4 regions of the Pseudalkalibacillus sp. NRS-1564 genome follow, and region 3 is predicted to be linked to each of the others. Evidence: riboswitches for the same ligand, from Rfam matches in the RefSeq annotation. Region 3 holds a riboswitch; each other region holds the start of a gene.
The links. A riboswitch is a leader RNA that binds a small molecule or an ion and turns the genes downstream of it on or off. The one in region 3 is predicted to bind S-adenosylmethionine.
Positions count from the first base shown of each region.

Region 1: another riboswitch for S-adenosylmethionine. It lies ahead of ACIFPW_RS11295 (methionine biosynthesis PLP-dependent protein); the one in region 3 lies ahead of ACIFPW_RS20765 (methionine ABC transporter ATP-binding protein).
Region 2: another riboswitch for S-adenosylmethionine. It lies ahead of ACIFPW_RS17030 (sulfite oxidase-like oxidoreductase); the one in region 3 lies ahead of ACIFPW_RS20765 (methionine ABC transporter ATP-binding protein).
Region 4: another riboswitch for S-adenosylmethionine. It lies ahead of msrA (peptide-methionine (S)-S-oxide reductase MsrA); the one in region 3 lies ahead of ACIFPW_RS20765 (methionine ABC transporter ATP-binding protein).

Region 1 covers NZ_JBITPM010000019.1:256,925-261,584, reverse strand. The annotation lists gene ACIFPW_RS11305 (Na/Pi cotransporter family protein) at 1-509, opposite strand, end outside; gene ACIFPW_RS11300 (DUF1189 domain-containing protein) at 747-1,556, shown strand; SAM riboswitch class I at 1,642-1,752, shown strand; gene ACIFPW_RS11295 (methionine biosynthesis PLP-dependent protein) at 1,826-2,956, shown strand; gene metC (cystathionine beta-lyase) at 2,943-4,136, shown strand; gene ACIFPW_RS11285 (bifunctional homocysteine S-methyltransferase/methylenetetrahydrofolate reductase) at 4,133-4,660, shown strand, end outside.
Region 2 covers NZ_JBITPM010000038.1:34,429-39,088, forward strand. The annotation lists gene ACIFPW_RS17005 (LysE family translocator) at 54-590, opposite strand; gene ACIFPW_RS17010 (GNAT family N-acetyltransferase) at 695-1,258, shown strand; gene ACIFPW_RS17015 (GNAT family N-acetyltransferase) at 1,356-1,787, shown strand; gene ACIFPW_RS17020 (GNAT family N-acetyltransferase) at 1,983-2,288, shown strand; gene ACIFPW_RS17025 (hypothetical protein) at 2,260-2,448, shown strand; SAM riboswitch class I at 2,509-2,607, shown strand; gene ACIFPW_RS17030 (sulfite oxidase-like oxidoreductase) at 2,692-3,354, shown strand; gene ACIFPW_RS17035 (copper amine oxidase) at 3,619-4,660, shown strand, end outside.
Region 3 covers NZ_JBITPM010000047.1:12,570-17,229, reverse strand. The annotation lists gene ACIFPW_RS20775 (MetQ/NlpA family ABC transporter substrate-binding protein) at 1-559, opposite strand, end outside; gene ACIFPW_RS20770 (methionine ABC transporter permease) at 583-1,251, opposite strand; gene ACIFPW_RS20765 (methionine ABC transporter ATP-binding protein) at 1,244-2,266, opposite strand; SAM riboswitch class I at 2,446-2,555, opposite strand; gene ilvA (threonine ammonia-lyase) at 2,688-3,698, opposite strand; gene leuD (3-isopropylmalate dehydratase small subunit) at 3,695-4,285, opposite strand; gene leuC (3-isopropylmalate dehydratase large subunit) at 4,301-4,660, opposite strand, start outside.
Region 4 covers NZ_JBITPM010000040.1:26,639-31,298, forward strand. The annotation lists gene fni (type 2 isopentenyl-diphosphate Delta-isomerase) at 1-492, shown strand, start outside; gene ACIFPW_RS18090 (Na+/H+ antiporter NhaC family protein) at 688-2,091, shown strand; SAM riboswitch class I at 2,179-2,292, shown strand; gene msrA (peptide-methionine (S)-S-oxide reductase MsrA) at 2,392-3,042, shown strand; gene ACIFPW_RS18100 (hypothetical protein) at 3,090-4,660, opposite strand, start outside.

The DNA.
Region 1 (4,660 bases), on a different contig from region 3:
ACTGTTAATTCTTGGAAAGCCTCAAGGCTACGAAGTGGTTTCATTCCCGTACTCATTAATTCAAGTCCAAAGAACAACGCACCAAATCCGAAGACGATTTGACCAGCGTAGTTAATTTTCTTGTTTTTAAAGAAGAAAATTAACAAAGAACCGATGGCTATAATTGGAAGTGCGTAATCTTTAATAGGAAAACCAATAATAAATGCTGTAACAGTTGTACCAATGTTCGCACCCATTACAACGCCAATTGCTTGCTTCAGAGTCATAAATCCTGCGTTAACAAGACCGACTGTTAAAACCGTTGTTCCTGAACTACTTTGTATGAGAATAGTTACAATGACCCCAGCGAGCACACCCATAAACGGGTTAGTCGTAAAACGATCGAGAATGTCTCTTAATCGATCACCTGCTGATCGTTGAAGGCCGTCTCCCATATACTTTAGTCCAAACAGGAAAATACCAAGACCTCCCACAAACTGAAAGATCATCTCCTGAACGTTGAGTTCCATCATTTCAACCCCTTGCACTTACGTTTTATTTTTTTCGACAATACTCAACAAAGTCCCTTGTCTATTATCTACATCGCTCCCCCCTTTGTAAAGAGTTAATATAGATTTGTAAAGATATTATGCTGAAAACAAATTTATTTCAATAAAGTTTCACCAAGAATACTGTTCCCTTCTCTCTATATAAGATAAACTGATTGGGTGGAGAAACGCTCCACATTTAGAAAGGAGATTATTAATTTGAACGTTTTTAAACAACTTTACTACAGCTTATTTTCCCCTAAGATGATGGCCAGATTCCGTTTTCAAAAGCTAGGCAAGCCAATATTGTACGTGTTTTTACTTATGTTCCTTTCTTCTGTGCCAGTAGGAATTATGACGGCTCTATCCTTTACAAACGCTTATGAGGATCTCAAAACACATATGTCAGATCTACCAGAATTCACTTTAGAGGACGGATCTTTAACAAGTGAACAGTCTGAACCGCTTATTCGACAAAATGATGAAAATACTTTTATTTTTGATGCGACAGACCAGACAAAGCCTGATGATGTTGATCAATATGATTCCGTTATCGCATTCCTAAAAGATCGTGTAATCGTTGTAGATAGCGGTGCTAGACAGGAGTTTAATTACAGTAACTTTAGTTCGATGACTTTCACGAAGCAAGATGTTAATGAGCTAAGTAATAATCTGGACAACCTGCTCCCTATCTTTATTCCGTTACTGATATTCGTTATCTATTTGTTTCAAACCGGCCTTAAGTTTATAGGAGTTACCGTACTAGCTACAATTGGACTACTATTGAGAAGTATTACCGGAAGAAAAGCTTCTTATAAACAACTTTGGGTCTTATCTGTTTATTCAGTAACAATTCCAACGCTCTTCTTTGCGATTATGGCACTCATTAAAACAGCAGTCCCTTTAGGATTCCTACTTTATTGGATTGTGGCCATCATGCTACTTTATCTTACGATTAAAGAAATCCCGTTACCAAAAAAACGTGTAACGAACGAGCGAGCAAATGATTCAACAGAAGAAAAATTTTGATAATTTACTCAAATCCCTTGCTTTTCACTTTAAAGTGATGTAGATTATGAAAAAAGCGACACAATAAAATTCCATATATTTTCAATTCTTATCAAGAGAAGCAGAGGGACTGGCCCTATGAAGCTTCAGCAACCACCAGATATTTTCTGGTAAGGTGCTAACTCCAGCAAGTTGATTTCAACTTGGAAGATAAGAAGAAGAGCAACCAAAGTCTTCTTCTTATAGAGGGCTTTTTTTATTGCCCTTATTCAATGAAAAGGAGATTGATTATGTCGAATAAACAGTTAGAAACACTACTTGTCCAATTAGGTAATCATTCAGATACTAAAACCGGTGCGGTAAATCCTCCAGTGTACTTCTCCACATCGTATAGCCATGAAGGCATCGGTCAATCCACCGGATTCGATTATTCAAGAACCAAAAACCCGACACGATCCATTTTAGAATCCGCTATATCAGAACTCGAACATGGTGATCAGGGATTTGCTTTTAGTTCCGGAATGGCTGCGATTCAAGCAATCCTTGCCATATTCAAAAGCGGCGACCATATTCTCGTCTCAGATGATTTGTATGGTGGGACTTATCGATTATTTGCCCACGCTGAAAAACATTATGGTATCTCCTTCACATATTTTGATACACAAAGAAATGAACAACTTTCATCACTCCTAACTCACCGTACAAAAGCCATTTTTGTTGAAAATCCATCTAATCCATTAATGAAATTAACAGATCTTGAAAAAATTGCACGGATAGCAGAAAACAGGGACCTATTATTTATTGTAGACAATACTTTGTTCACCCCTCTTCTACAAAACCCACTACTGCTTGGGGCGGATATCGTCGTGCATAGTGCCACTAAGTATTTAGGCGGTCATAATGATATTCTCGCAGGGCTTGTGGTTGCAAAAGGTGAGAATATTTGCGCTGAAATCCAACAATACCAAAACGGTGCAGGCGCTGTGCTTTCTCCTTTTGATTCCTGGTTATTAATGAGAGGCATGAAAACCTTGCCACTCAGAATGAAGCAGCATGAAGAGAATGCCAGAAAGGTAACTGAATTTTTAACAAATCATGAAGCAATAACAGACGTTTTTTATCCAGATAAAGGTGGGATGCTTTCTTTCAGATTGCGGTCCGAAGAATGGGTAGATCTCTTTCTTAGAAAATTAACACTTGTCACATTTGCTGAAAGTCTTGGAGGGGTAGAAAGCTTTATCACATATCCTTCAACGCAAACTCATGCTGAGATACCAGAAGACATCAGACTTGAAAAAGGGGTGTGCAATCGACTGCTACGTTTTTCTGTTGGGATTGAAAACATTGATGACTTAATACAGGACCTGAATCAAGCATTGTCCATTTTTAAAGAGGAGGTTGTTCAAATTGACAAATACTGATTATACATTTCAAACAAAACTTCTTCATAACGATCACAAATTTGATAAAGCTACGGGAGCTGTTAGCGTCCCTATCCAACAGGCTTCTACATTTCATCAGATGGATTTTGACCAACCTGGAAAATACGATTACAGTCGTTCAGGCAACCCCACTCGCGAAGCGCTTGAAGAAACAATTGCCAATCTTGAAGGTGGGGTTAAGGGATTTGCGTTTGCTTCTGGGATGGCCGCTATCGCCACCTCGTTTATGCTCCTTTCACAAAACGATCACGTTCTTATATCTGAAGACGTCTACGGTGGGACGTATCGCATGATTCATGACGTTCTCGGGAGATTTGGAATTAAACATACTTTTGTAGACATGACAGATTTAAATGAAGTGGCGAGAGGTATTCAATCCAATACTAAAGTAATCTATATCGAAACGCCTTCTAATCCTTTGCTGAAGGTAACTGACATTCAAGCCGTTGTTAAATTAGCTAAAGCGAATAATTGTTTAACATTTGTCGATAACACCTTTATGACACCTGCTCTACAACGTCCGTTAGACTTCGGAGCCGATATCGTATTGCATAGTGCTACGAAATTCATTTCAGGACATAGCGATGTCGTCGCTGGTCTTGCTGCCGTAAAAAGTGAGGAATTAGCGGAACAGCTTGCATTCCTGCAAAACTCGTTTGGATCGATTTTAAGCGCTCACGATTCCTGGTTAGTTCTCCGTGGCTTAAAAACATTGCATTGTCGGCTAGATCAATCGTCTAGATCTGCGTTTCGTCTTGCGCATGCTCTTACTAAAGAAAAGATGGTAGAAGAAGTCTTTTATCCAGGGCTTTCTTATCACCCTGGTCACTCCACTCATATTTATCAAGCCGCTGGTCCTGGTGCAGTTTTGTCCTTTCGGTTACCTGATGAAAATGCCGTGCGTCTATTCACAAAGCATGTTCAAATTCCTGTTTTCGCGGTAAGTCTTGGTGCCGTAGAATCAATTCTCTCCTATCCAGCTAGAATGTCACATGCTTCTATGCCTCCTATAGAACGAAGAAAACGAGGCATCACAGATGGATTATTGCGATTGTCTGTGGGACTTGAAAATCCTGATGATTTATTAAAAGATTTCAAAAATGGATTTGCAGCTATTAGAAAGCAATACTCCGCTTCCGAAGCGAGTGGTCAACTATGAGTTTCCTTAATAAATTAAAAAACAATATTCTAATCGGTGATGGCGCGATGGGAACACTTCTCTATTCATATGGGGTAGATCAATGTTTTGAAGAGTTAAACCTATCGCATCCAGAGCAAGTATTAAACATACACCGCGCATATGTAGAAGCAGGTTCAGACGTGATACAAACGAACACCTATGGAGCAAACTACAGTAAATTAGCGAGATATGGTCTTGAAGATCTTGTAAAAGAAATGAACACTGAAGCTGTTAAATTAGCTCGACAAGCAGCAAACAAAGCGACTTATGTATTTGGAACGATCGGTGGCATACGAGGAATCAATACTCAAAAGACTTCTCTTGATGAAATCAAACGTAGCTTTAGAGAACAGTTATACTGTCTTCTACTTGAGGGCGTTGACGGGATCTTACTCGAAACTTATTACGATCTTGAAGAAATTTCATCAGTCCTTGGGATTGCTCGAAAACAAACGAACCTCCCCATAATAGCTCAAGTTTCCATGCATGAACCCGGGGTTTTA
Region 2 (4,660 bases), on a different contig from region 3:
ATTTTACTAAAAAAATATTAAAGCAGCGCTTTCTAATGAGAAGCGCTGCTTTTTTATTGATCGCTAAAGGCTATTTGAAGACCAATTAAAGCAAGCAATAAAGCTTTTGCAAGATTGAATTTTCTAGCTAGGGCATGATTTTCTACGACATAGAATGCGATTTTTCCTGCAAAAAAGCTTATTGCACTAAAGATAAGAAAGGCTTGTAGAATGAAAACCCCTTCTAAAATTAACATTTGAAGAGCGGATGAATTCGCCTGCTGGTTTACAAACTGTGGAAGAAGGGCGAGAAAGAATAAAGAGACTTTTGGATTTAAAATATTCATAACAATCCCTTTTCGATATAAAGAAAAATAAGGTCTGCTAGGTTGACTTAGGGGTTTAGCTGCGGATCCGCTATCTTTAAAAGCTTCATATGCCATGAAAAGTAAGTAAGCTGCCCCGCGGTAACAATCGAAAAGGCGAGAGAGGATTGATAAAGGACGGCAGAAATTCCTAAGGTAGCAGCAATATGTACAAGTAGTCCTGAAGAGAGGGCAAGAAAACCATATCCTCGTGAAGTGATCCGTCAATTCGTCTCTCGATTTCAATTAGATGGTAGCGGGACATTGGCCGGAAAAGACCAATAACTTGACAGGTTTCTCATTAATGATATAATTCTGACATCTTTTAGTGTTGTTGGAGGAATAGTTCCATGGAACCCATTTTACTTGATATACCAAATAAATTTAGCACTGACCGTTTACATATACGTTCTCCACTACCTGGGGATGGTGCTTCGGTTCATCAATCAATTGATGCCTCGTTAGAAGAGCTTAAATCCTGGATGCCTTTCGCACATATAGATCAAATGGAAGAAGATGTTGAAGCGAATATCCGCGAATCTCACGTAGCGTTTTTAAAGCGGGAGGATCTTCGACTATTACTCTTCCATAAACAGACGGGTGATTTTATCGGTTCCTCAGGGTTACATCGAATAGATTGGAACGTTCGTAAATTTGAAATCGGTTATTGGATTGATTCTAGATACGCTGGTCAAGGCTATATGTCTGAAGCGGTCCAAGGCATTGTAGATTACGCCTTTTCAGAGCTAAACGCTAGAAGGCTAGAAATTCGTTGTAATGCGACAAATTGGCGAAGTCGGCGAATTGCCGAGAAACAATCGTTTCAACTTGAGGCTATTTTACGAAACGACCATGTCTCAATTGATGGCAGTAAACTAACTGATACATGCGTCTATGCTTTAACAAAAAAATAAATTTGGTAAGAATATGCATCTTACTTATGGGAGGAATAAGGTTCTTGCATCAAGAATAAACGAGTAATGAATGATTTTGATGATGGAGGGAAACTATGTGATCGAACGAGCGACGATAGAAGAAAGAGATTTTATTTTGTCGAATTCCATTCAATCTGTTAATGAAGGAACGACAAATCCCGGTATCGTAAAAGAAGAGAAAGCACTTGAAATTGTATCATCCATTCTTGATCGAGGTGGTTACCACCTCATTTATCGCGACGAAGGGGAAATTGCTGGCTGGGTATTACTTGGAGAAAACACGGATTATTTTACAGAAAGCAAGCATGGGTTCATTTATGATGTATTTGTTTTTCCAAAGTTTCGTGGGAAAGGGTATTCTAAGCAGCTCGTTCAAGCGAGTATTGAAAACTTCAAAGAACAGGGATATGAGGAAATTCGTTTGAATGTGTATTCCTCTAACTTCGCGAAATACATTTATAAAGACATTGGATTTCGAGAACTTCAAACGATCATGGTTTATAAATAGTTGTCCAGCTTCTTTTCATTTATTAAAAGAATGTGAAAAACAACTCATAATCAATCATCATGCCCTTGGAACTTGCTACACTATTTTTGCAGGGACTTCCCCGGTTCCTGCCCCCTTAAAATATAAAGTGTGAGCCCCATGCATTTCCCAGCATGGGGCTTTTCCTTTTCAATCACACAGAAATGAGGGAGAGTATTGGTATATCAATTTAAGTTAATAAGTCAAGAAGAAGTCGAGCGAATTATCTCGTGGAACTATGATGGGCTATACTCATTTTATAATATGGACGAGGATCTTGAAGATCTAAAAGAGTTCCGGGAAGATGCAGCCAGCAATGAAAATTATTGGAGCGTCTACCATAGGGATCATCTTATTGGTTTTTTTAGTTTTCATGAGCATGAAGACAACCATATAGAAATTGGCCTAGGAATGTGTCCCGATAATGTTGGAAAAGGAGAAGGCTTTTCTTTTTTTGGAGGCTGGCCTTCAAAAAGCAGTTGAATTGTATCGTCCAACTTCCTTTGGAATGGCAGTAGCTGAATTTAATAAACGAGCCATAAAAGTGTATCAAAGGGCTGGATTTCAAATCACTCATCTGTTTATGCAACAAACCAATGGGGGAGAATTTCAATTTGTTGAAATGAAGAAAAACCTCGTTTAAAACAATAATTGCAAAATACTAAATAGACCGATAGAATGAATCAAAATTAGATTTTTAATTTCCTTATTGAGAGAGGCGGAGGGACTGGCCCTTTGATGCCCGGCAACCTGATAGACAAGGTGCCAAATCCAGCAGAGTCTATGCTCTGAGAGATAAGGAAGAGCTCTGAAGCGAACTCTTCCTTATTAGTTAGGAAGAGTTTTTTTAGACGATTCAATAAATGAGAGACGGGTTGTGAAGAATTTGAAAAAAGCTGACCGTATTCGCAAAATGAAAGTTCCAGATGCAAGTGAAAAGTATGGTGATCGTCTGCCACCGGGGCAAGTACTTACAGAAAGGTTCCCTATTCTACATGAAGGTGATGTACCTGTGTATGAGATGTCGACATGGAACCTAAGTGTATTTGGAGAAATTGATAAGGAAGTGATCATTTCCTATAGCGACATACTTGCCTTACCACAGAAGAAAGTAAAGTGTGATATTCACTGTGTCACAAGGTGGTCTAGGTTTGATAATACTTTTGAAGGGGTTTTGATTAAGGATTTTATGAACGCATATGGGATAGTACCGAAAACGAACCATGTTATGCTACATGGTGACTATAACTATACAACGAATATTCACCTCACTGACTTAATGAGAGATAATGTTATTCTTGCCCACTCAGTCGATGGAGAGAAATTAACGGCAAAACACGGATGGCCTCTCAGGTTAGTTGTACCGCATCTTTACTTCTGGAAAAGTATTAAATGGATCAGAGGTATAGAATTTATCAATGAAGACAAACCTGGTTTTTGGGAACAAAACGGATTTCATAACCATGCCGATCCATTTAAAGAAGAAAGGTTTTCTGGAGAGGATTTGGGACTACCGGAAGATGAATGGGAGAAAAAAGAGTTTGATTAATTTTTCTTAAAAAAGCGGGCGTGATTAACACATATAGAATTGATTGAGGAAAAGGTAGTTTATTATCACATTCTAAATATCATCATATCTATAAAAAAATAGTTAAAACTTGAAAGTCAGCAGAACCTTAGTATGTGTGGGTTTTGCTGACTTTTTATTCTCTGGTAATTAAAAAAAGAGAAGAATTTTAAAAAAGAATGATCTAAATGGATCTTCCCTCCGTTAGCTAAGTGTAAATCAAAATTAAGGGGAGTGGATTTGAAAATGAATACGAACAAGAATATGAAAAAGAAAGTGATCGATTGGAAAAAGGGACTATTAATTGTTCCGCTTAGCTTTTCACTTTTAATACCAACTGCTGGAGCATTTGCCTCTGACCACGACCAGCAAATGGACAAGCCTACAGTAGAAACACCAGGTGCTGATCTTCGTGCTGATCTTGGCCATTTACTAAGTGAGCATGCTTATCTTGCAGTAGAAACAATGAGAAAAGGAGCTGAAGGTTCTGCAGATTTTGAAGCTTCTGCTGGTGCCTTAAGTGAAAACACGGAAGACCTTACAGCTGCGATTACATCCGTTTATGGTGAAGAAGCAGGAGCTGAATTTAATGAAATTTGGAGCAATCATATCGGTTTCTTCGTTGACTATGTGAAAGCAACAGGTAATGAAGATGAAGATGCAAAACAAAAAGCTTTAGATAGCTTAGATGGTTATAAAGAAGATTTCTCTAATTTCTTGGAAAATGCAACAGGAGAACGACTTCAAGCTGAAACATTGTCTGAAGGACTTCAAGCTCACATTAATCAGTTGATTGGTTCATTTGATAGCTATGTAGCAGGTGATTATGAGATGGCTTACGAGAAAGAACGTGAAGCGATTGCTCACATGCAAATGGTGGCTAAAGGATTCTCTGGTGCCATTACTGATCAGTTCCCAGACAAGTTCGAGAACACAAAAGCCGTAACACCAGCATCTGATCTTCGTGCAACATTAGGTCATTTATTATCTGAACATGCTGGTCTTGCAATGATGACAATGCAGAACGGAATCGACGGATCAGAAGACTTTGATGCATCTGCAGCTGCACTAAGCGAGAATACGGATGATCTAGCTGCTGCGATAACTTCTGTATATGGTGAAGAAGCAGGAAATCAATTTAAAGAAATGTGGTCTGGACATATCGGTAACTTTGTAGAATATGTTCAAGCGACAGGAGCTGAAGATGAAGCTGCTCAAGAAAAAGCACTAAAAGCGCTGGAAGACTATCGTGCAGACTTCTCAAGTTTTCTTGAAACAGCAACTGAAG
Region 3 (4,660 bases):
TTTTGAAATCAATATTCTTAGGGTTTTCAGCAATATCTTCAACCGTTGCATCTGAAGCCTTTACGCCTTCTTTTAATGTGATAAGACCCTGTGCTTCAAGTAATGAGAGCATACGTCCATGGTCAGAAACAGAGTTACTCATTATGATCTGAGCACCATCAGGAAGCTCATCTAAGCTCTTGTAATCCTGTGAGTAAACACCGATTGGCTCGATATGAATGCCTCCAGCATTCACGAAGTCATAATTATCGTTTTCTTCCATTTGCAAGTCCATATAAGGAATTGTTTGGAAATAGTTTGCATCTAATTCACCATTTGCAAGCGTCTTATTAGGTAGAATATAATCCTGGAATGTTTTAATTTCAAGCTCTATTCCTTTTTCCTCTAACATCGGCTTAGCTTCTTCAAGAATTTCAGCATGGGGGATGTTTGAGGCACCTACTACGATTTTCTTCGAATCTTCACCGTCACCAGAACCTTCGCTGCTTCCGCCATTATTCCCACACGCAGCAAGCACTGCAAGAGCAAGAACTACGATTAGCGATAAAAACTTTTTCATCATAATCTCTCCTTTTCTCCTCATTATCTTTTGTCTATTACTCGTGTTGCAATGTCTCCACAAACCTGAAGAATCGCAACAATTACTAATATCAATACTGTTGCAACAAGTGTCACATCAGGATTATTCCTTTGGAAACCTTCAAGATAAGCTAGGTTTCCGAGACCCCCTGCGCCTACAACACCAGCCATAGCGGTGTAGCTTACAAGAGCTATCGCCGTCACAGTAATCCCTGAAATAAGGGCTGGCATTGCTTCTGGTAGAAGCACTTTAAAAATAATCGAACCATTGGATGCTCCCATTGACTGAGAAGCTTCAATGACCCCTTTATCTACTTCACGTAAAGCAATTTCAACCATCCTCGCATAAAATGGCGCTGCTCCTGCAATAAGGGCTGGAAGGGCAGCATTAGCACCTAGCATCGTCCCTATAATGTAAACCGAAAGAGGGATCAGCAAGATAATCAAAATGATAAATGGTATGGAGCGAAATAAGTTCACGACTCCGGCAATAATACTATTCACAAATTTGTTTTCCCATATGTTCCCTCTACCTGTTAGAAACAACAATAAACCAAGGAGGATTCCGAGAATAAACGTTGCCAGAACCGAAATTGCCGTCATGTACGCTGTTTGTAGAGTGGCTTCCCACATAGATTCCCACCTGACGTTAGGAAATAACGATTCAGTCATTCGTAATCACCTCCGCTTTAACACCTTGGGCCTGCACATAATTCAAGGCCTTTTCTACCACAGCTGGTTCCCCTTTAAGGAACACAGAAAGTTTTCCATAAGGACCATCCTGTGTATGAGAAATCTTCCCTTGAATAATGTTGACTTCCACATCAAATTCACGAATCAACTCTGTCACAAGTGGTGAACCTGTTTTTCCTTTCACAAAGGTAAACTGAACAAGTTCTCCATCCTGACTCGTTGCCAGATGTGCAATCGATTCCTTCATTTCTTCAGGCTCGCTTAGCTGATTAACAAAGTCTTTCGTAATCTCTTCCTGTGGATGGTGGAAAACTTCAAGGACAGAACCATTCTCCACTACTCGTCCATTCTCCATAACGGCTACACGATGGCAAATTTTGCGTATGACGTGCATTTCATGCGTGATGAGGACAATCGTTAGGCCAAGTTTCTGATTAATTTCAGTCAGAAGTTCTAGAATGCTATCCGTCGTTTTAGGATCTAAAGCAGAAGTAGCTTCATCACGAAGCAAAACCTTTGGATTGTTAGCAAGTGCTCTCGCAATACCCACTCGCTGCTTTTGTCCACCACTTAGCTGTGAAGGATAAGCTCCTTCCCTACCTTCGAGTCCAACAAGGTTAATTAATTCATCAACACGCTTCATTCTCTTTTCTTTCGGAACACCTGATATTTCAAGAGGAAAGGCGATGTTATCACGTACCGTTCTTGACCAGAGAATATTAAAATGCTGGAAAATCATACCGATTTCCTGTCTTGCTGCACGAAGATCTTTCCCATTAAGAGAAGATAGATTATTACCAGCTACTGTGACTGTCCCATCAGTAGGTCTCTCAAGAAGGTTAAGCATTCGAATTAGCGTACTTTTCCCAGCACCACTGTAGCCAATAACACCAAATATTTCGCCTTTTTTGACTTCAAGGTTAACATCCTTAACGGCTTCCACCTTCCCGGATTTCGAAAAGAAGGTCTTATTAATGCCTTTAAGCTCAATCACATGTCTCACATCCTTTATGCATTTGCATGATCAGCTACCTGAAAAAGGACTTCAGTCCCATGCCTTTGTTCTTTATTTCTGTGCACTTAGAAGCCTAATTCGCTTATCACTTTGTATAGTAAAGTAAAAAAATGCCCTTCTGCTTTGAGCAGAAAGGCATTTGATAAATCGATGTCTTCCTCTCATTTCTCAAAGCAATCGCTTTGCAGGAATTGGCACCTTTTCAAACGAGTCGTTTGACGGTTGCCGGGCTTCATAGGGCCAGTCCCTCCACCTCTCTGAATAAGAGATATATAGTTGTTATTACTTTACTGTGGTTAAGTGCTAAATGAATTCTAGCATGGTACTTTATGAGTGTCAATTACTGAGCAAAAAGTCGGAATAATCTAAAATATATACTTTGAATCCCATTAGAAAACCATCAGCTTATTCGCCTGATGGTTTTCGCTCGTTGAGAAAGTTGTTTATAAAGGGATATTTTCGCAAGATCCGCATTCCCTCCACTAACAACAACACCAATTCTCTTACCTTCTAAACGATTTGACTTGCATAAGACAGCAGCTATCGATGCAGCACCCGCACCTTCTACAAGCGTTTTGTGTCTCTCAAGCATAAAGACAATCGCTGCAGCAATTTCTACTTCTGACACGGTTAGCATATCATCAACAAGCTCTTCAATAATTGGAAAAGTTAATTTTCCAGCTTCTTTCACAGAAATACCGTCTGCAATCGATTTGACAGATTGAAGGACAAGAGGACCAGTACCTTTAAATCGATTCCATGTCGCAGATGCTTCAGAAGCCTGGACTCCGATGATTTTCACGTGAGGAAAGAACGACTTAATCGCCATCGCCATTCCAGCTAACAATCCTCCACCTCCAACAGGTACGAGAATCGTATCTAAGTCAGGACATTGTTGCATCATTTCGAGTGCAACCGTTCCCTGTCCTGCCATTACTTCAGGATCATCGAAAGCATGAACGAATGTGGCCCCTTTCTCAACACGCTCACGATCCGCTCCACTAAACGCTTCGTTATACGATTCTCCTTCAAGAACAACCTCTGCTCCATAAGATCGCGTCGCATCAATTTTGCTTGTCGGTGTATGGACGGGCATATAAATCTTAGCTTTAATTCCACGCTCTCTAGCAGAAAGCGCCACTCCCTGAGCATGGTTTCCAGCCGATGCAGCAACAATCCCTCGCGCTGCCTCAATATCCGTTAGCGACGCAACTTTGTTATAGGCACCTCGAAGTTTGAAGGAACCCGTTCGTTGAAGGTTTTCCATCTTCATGAAGACATCTTTATTTGTATAATCATTAAGCGTTGTCGACTGCTGAAGCGGGGTCCTGTGGACGGCTTCCAGCAAATTCTCCATTGCTTTTACGACATGAACGTTATATTTCTCCTGGTAATTCCCAACGTCATTCACTCTCCTACAAGTTGTTTTTCTTCATATAATTTAATTTTATCTTCGAGAGATAAAGTTCGAGATACTTCATCCCATCCATTTAACAGCATTTCTTTCCAATAAGGATCGATCTCGAACGACGCATTTAGTCCTTCTCCATCAATTACTTGCTGTTTACTTAGGTCTACGCTAAGTTCGTATCCATCCTTTGCTTTTTGAAAAAGCTCCGAGATCGTTTCTTGATCAAGAGCGATAGGAAGTATACCGTTTTTTACACAGTTGTTATAAAAGATATCAGCAAAGCTTGTCGCAATGACAATTCGAAAACCATAATCTAGAAGGGCCCATGGAGCATGTTCTCTTGATGAACCACACCCAAAGTTTTTACCCGACACTAGAATAGAAGCATGCTGGTATTGTTGTTCGTTCAAATTAAAATCTTCACGCGGTTGACCATCATCATCAAACCGCCAATTGTAAAAAAGAAACTGACCAAAGCCTTGCCGTTCAATTCTCTTTAAAAATTGCTTCGGAATAATTTGATCTGTATCTACGTTAACCTGCTCAAGGGGATAAACGATCCCTTTGTATTTATTAATCGGTTCCAGGACGTCTCACTCCTTTTACACTACAAGAGGTTTTATTTTTCTAGCGTCTGTAAATCGGCCTTCAATGGCAGCAGCTGCAGCCATAGCTGGGCTGACAAGATGTGTTCTAGCGCCATTCCCCTGACGCCCTTCAAAATTACGGTTAGATGTAGACGCGCAGCGCTCGCCTGGTGGAACAATGTCATCATTCATCGCAAGACACATGCTACATCCTGCTTCTCGCCACTCAAACCCAGCTTCTTTAAAGATTGTATCTAACCCTTCTGCTTCAGCTGCATCCTTCACTGATTTAGATCCAGGTACTACGAGAGCTGTCACACCTTCATGAACTTTTCGACCACGAACAATATCAGCAGCTGAGCGCAGATCACTTAA
Region 4 (4,660 bases), on a different contig from region 3:
GTAGCAAAAGCGATCCCTGTTCCACTCGGTATTAAAGAGGTTGGCATGGGAATCGATGCGAAGAGTGCTCAGCGTCTTATAAGTGCAGGTGCCAGTTTTATTGATGTTGCTGGAGCGGGTGGAACATCCTGGATTCAAGTTGAAAGTTTTCGTTCCCATCAAACATTAAGACAACAAGCTGCCGAAGCTTTTCAAGATTGGGGTAACCCGACAGCTGATTGTATTATTGATGTAAGGAAACAGCATCCCGATGTCCCGATGGTTGCAAGTGGCGGACTAAAAAATGGTGTGGATGCAGCTAAAGCTATTGCTCTCGGGGCGGATGTGTCCGGATTTGGTAGGGCATTACTTGAAAATGCAGTAGATGATAGTGAAGAAGCGCTATCAGATCAATTAAAGCGAATTGAGTTCGAATTACGAACAGCTATGTTTGGAATTGGAGCTGCATCGATCAATAGATTAAAATACAATAGCGCATTAAAAAAGAAATAGCCAGAGCACTGAGCTCTGGCTTTTTTGTATGAATAAGTTAAGGAACGATGTTCAATTTGTCTTATTTAAACCATATGGCACCAATGACTTCGAGCAACTCCACTTGCTCAGACGAATGAGGAATCAACATTATCGGTTCCCGTAGTATAGGTCGTTCTCTAGAGAGCAAACTAGAGCTTAAGGAGGGCGACGCTAATGGCCTGGTTATCCATTTTTCCGTTTATCGTTGTCATTATCATTGCGATGAAAACAAAACTAGTGATCCCCGGATTAACGGCGGGTTTGCTAACAGCATCATTTATATACAAACCTGGATTGATCATTGGTTTACAACAGTTCTATGAATTTATTATGACTGGTTTGAAAGATGAAAATAATGTTAAAATCGTCCTTTTTCTATATATGTTTACGGGCTTAATCGGATTGATGAAATATACTGGTGGGATAAAAGGATTTGTTCAAGTTGCCTCATCCAAAATCAACTCAAAAAAAGGAGCGTTATTTCTGACGTGGGTGTCAACGCTAGGAACATTTAGTGCTCCTAGTTTCCGCATTGTAACGGTAGCCCCAATCATGAAAGCTCTTTTAAATAAAGTGAAAATTACTCCTCAGGAGCTTGGATTTGTGATAGAAACGACAGCAACTCCAGTTATTGTCTTAATGCCAATTGCTACCGCTTTTGTCGGCTATATGTCATCTGTTGTGCAGCTTTCACTAAAAGCAGAAGGCATTGAAGGAGATGGCTATCGTTACTTTCTTCAAAGTATCCCTTACAACTTTTTTTCGATTAGTATTTTATTGATTGGCTTTTATTTGAGTTTTTTCCATCATCGAAAAACGCCAGCTACAGACGCAGGTAATGTGGAAAAAAAGCTTGATGATCAATGGGAAGATTGTCATCCAGCTGTGGCGAAGGATCTTCCTACGAAACCGATGAATTTATTAATACCTCTTGGAGGAGTAATTCTCCTAACACTTCTTCTTACATATTGGAGTGGTTATAAGAAGGGGTTTACTTCTTTAATCAAGGCGTTTATTGAGGCAGATGTCCTCGACGCGATGGTCTTTGCACTTCTCACTACAGTACTCTTAACGTTCATTTTCTATTTATTTCAGCGTTTTTCTTTAAAGGACCTTGTTACTTATTTTATCGAAGGTGGTAACGAGATGATGCCGGTCATCGTCTTGCTTACTGTCGTTTGGGGCTTAGCAGCTTCAACAGAAGCTCTTGGCTTCTCGTCTTTTGTTACCTCAAACCTTGATTGGATTCCTACTTTATTTGTACCACCAGTCTTATTTCTCGTTGGGGCGTTTATTTCATACTTTATTGGCTCATCATGGGGCACATGGGGAATTTTAATGCCGCTCGGTATTTCATTAGGGTATTCTACAGGAGCAGATCTACCTGTTGTCATTGGAGCCGTGTTTGCGAGTGGGACATTTGGCGCTTTTGCTTCTCCGCTAAGTGACAATACGAATACAGTTGCGAGGATCTTGCAGTTGAATCCTATGACATATGCGAAATTTAAGCTTGGCCCAGCTTTATTAGCGGCGGGATTAGCAGCAGCTGGCTACTTTGTTATCTCTTTTGTAATATAATTATTTTTATGAGTACTTTTGTATTGACATCCGTTTTAAAACCATTTATTATTGGGACTAACTTAATAATCCTTTGTTTAAAGGATCTTCTTATTCAGAGAGGTGGAGGGACTGGCCCTTAGATACCTCGGCAACGGACCTATGAACTTATGTTCAATTGGAACCGTGCTAATTCCTGCGACGAAAGTCGAAAAATGAGAAGAGGCTCGGTCTATCCAAACCCTCTTCTGTTCGAGCAGATGAGGGTTTTTTTATGCACCCTCATTTGGAAATATGTTTTAGTAGAGGGAGCGACTGATATTGCATACACTATTGGATAACGAAGCAAGAAAACAACAGCTTATTAAGACCCTTCTCTCACAAGGGATATATAAGAAGGGTGAAAAGCAACTTTATATGTTATCACTAAATGAATTAGAAAACATATATGCTCGATCAAATAAAACCATACAGAGAAAAGGAAACGGAGTGGTCATAGTGGAACAAGCAACATTTGCAGCAGGGTGCTTTTGGGGAGTAGAAGCGCTATTTCAACAATTGAACGGTGTTATTTCAACTTCAGCAGGGTTTACAGGAGGAGAGACGATTAATCCAACTTATGAAGATGTTTATTCTGAATTAACAGGCCATGCCGAATCCGTACAAGTTGAATATGATCCTTCTCTCATTTCTTATGAAGAACTTGTAGAGGTTTTCTTCGAAAATCATAATCCAACCTCCTTAAACAAACGGGGAGAAGATGTCGGAACACGCTATCGCTCAGCGATCTTTTACCACTCAAATGAGCAGGCAGAAATAGCATTATTTGCGAAAGAAAAACTTGAGCGATCTGGACGCTTCAAAAAACCAGTTGTGACGCAAATTATACCAATCACTTCATTCTATCGTGCAGATGAGTATCATCAAAGCTATCTTGCTAAGCGTGGACAGTCTTCTTGCAAAATTTCATAATAGAAAAAAGGCCTTCTCTCATTGTCATGAGGGAAGGCCTTTTTTAGTTAATCACCTTGATTGACACCTATTTGATCAATAAAGACTTTTCCTTTCTCTGATGCATTAAATTCGAATGTAAGAGCATTCATCTTCTTCGGATTAAAGGCATTGTTTGCTTCTAAGAATCGCTGCATCGGAATATTAAAGGTTTGGAGAACCGGTTCAGTAGGTTCACCATAACGTCCTTCTTCGAAGTATTTTGTTTTTGTGTGTTGAATAGGAAGAACACCTTGCAACTGCATGACGTCACTCAGCTTAACACTAGCGGATGCTCCGTTATCTGAACTAGCCGTGATTGTGAAATCAACAGGTTGCTGGTCAGATGGATCTGAAAGGTTTGCTGCTGTGAATGTTAATGAACTGTTCATTGTATAAGCAAATGGATCCTGAAGGGCTTTCTTGAAATTTAATTTGTATGCGCCGTTCTTTGAATAGGAATGATCCCATTTCAAAAAGACCCCATGAGTACCTCTTTCTTTATCGCGTCGAAATTCAAGCTCTCCTTCATACCATTGCAGCAAGCTATTAGTCTCTATGGTGATATAGGGAGATGTCGCTGTTGTGACATCAACGTCCTCTTCAAAGGTGCTATAGATATGATACGAAGGATCTTCATATTTACTAATGTATGTTGTATCAGGTAGCCATTCGAGAGCATAGCGATAATCCTCAAACATCGGTTGATAGGACTCATTTTGATGAAGCGTCGCCTCAAGAAAGCCAGCAACATATGTGCGGGCTATTTGTCGTTGTTCAGTGCCTTTAAGAAGAGGCTCTTTATTTAATAAAAGCGTGAAAGGGAAATACGTATCGTTTTCTCCCCACGTTGTGTTAAATTGTCCGTGATTGGCGCGATCAATATAAAGGGCTGCTTTCATAGCTTCTTTACTGCCAGTTAAATCAATCCCATTATACTGTCGGTCGCCTTCGAATTCCGATAAATCACTATCATAAGAACCTTGAAGTAATAAATAATTGACATCATCCACTTCGATTTTTCGATCTGAAAGTGTTTGATAATCCGTCGGTGCAAGTGCGATAACAGATTCAATATTATAATGGGAATCAAAAGTCATGTTCCCGTTATTTGGGTAACGATCAAGGTCATTGAATTTTGCTGCTAAAATGGCAGCTTGACCACCGCGAGAATGACCTATTAAAGCAATTTGATCCATCTTCACTTTGTTGAATAATGGATTATCTTTTTGAGAAGATAATTTCTCCATTTCTTCAATATGTTTAAGCAGCAACCAGGCGCGTCCATTAATGTCTCCTGCGAGGCCACCAGACCATGTTGAATTGAAGAAGTTCTCATCTACTGATACTGTTAAAAAGCCACGACTAGCGAGTAACTCACCTAAATAATTGTAGCCTTCATCTGAGAAGTCCTCCATCTTATGGTTTCCATGGACAATAAGGACAAGAGGAAAAGAACCATTTCCTTTAGGCACCCATACACGTCCATTAAGTGGCACATTGGTGTCTTTAAAGCCCCAGAACCACTCGCGTTCTTTGGACCATTCTCCAATCATACTTGAAGCGTTAACTGACATCGTTTGAATATCTACTTGCTCCC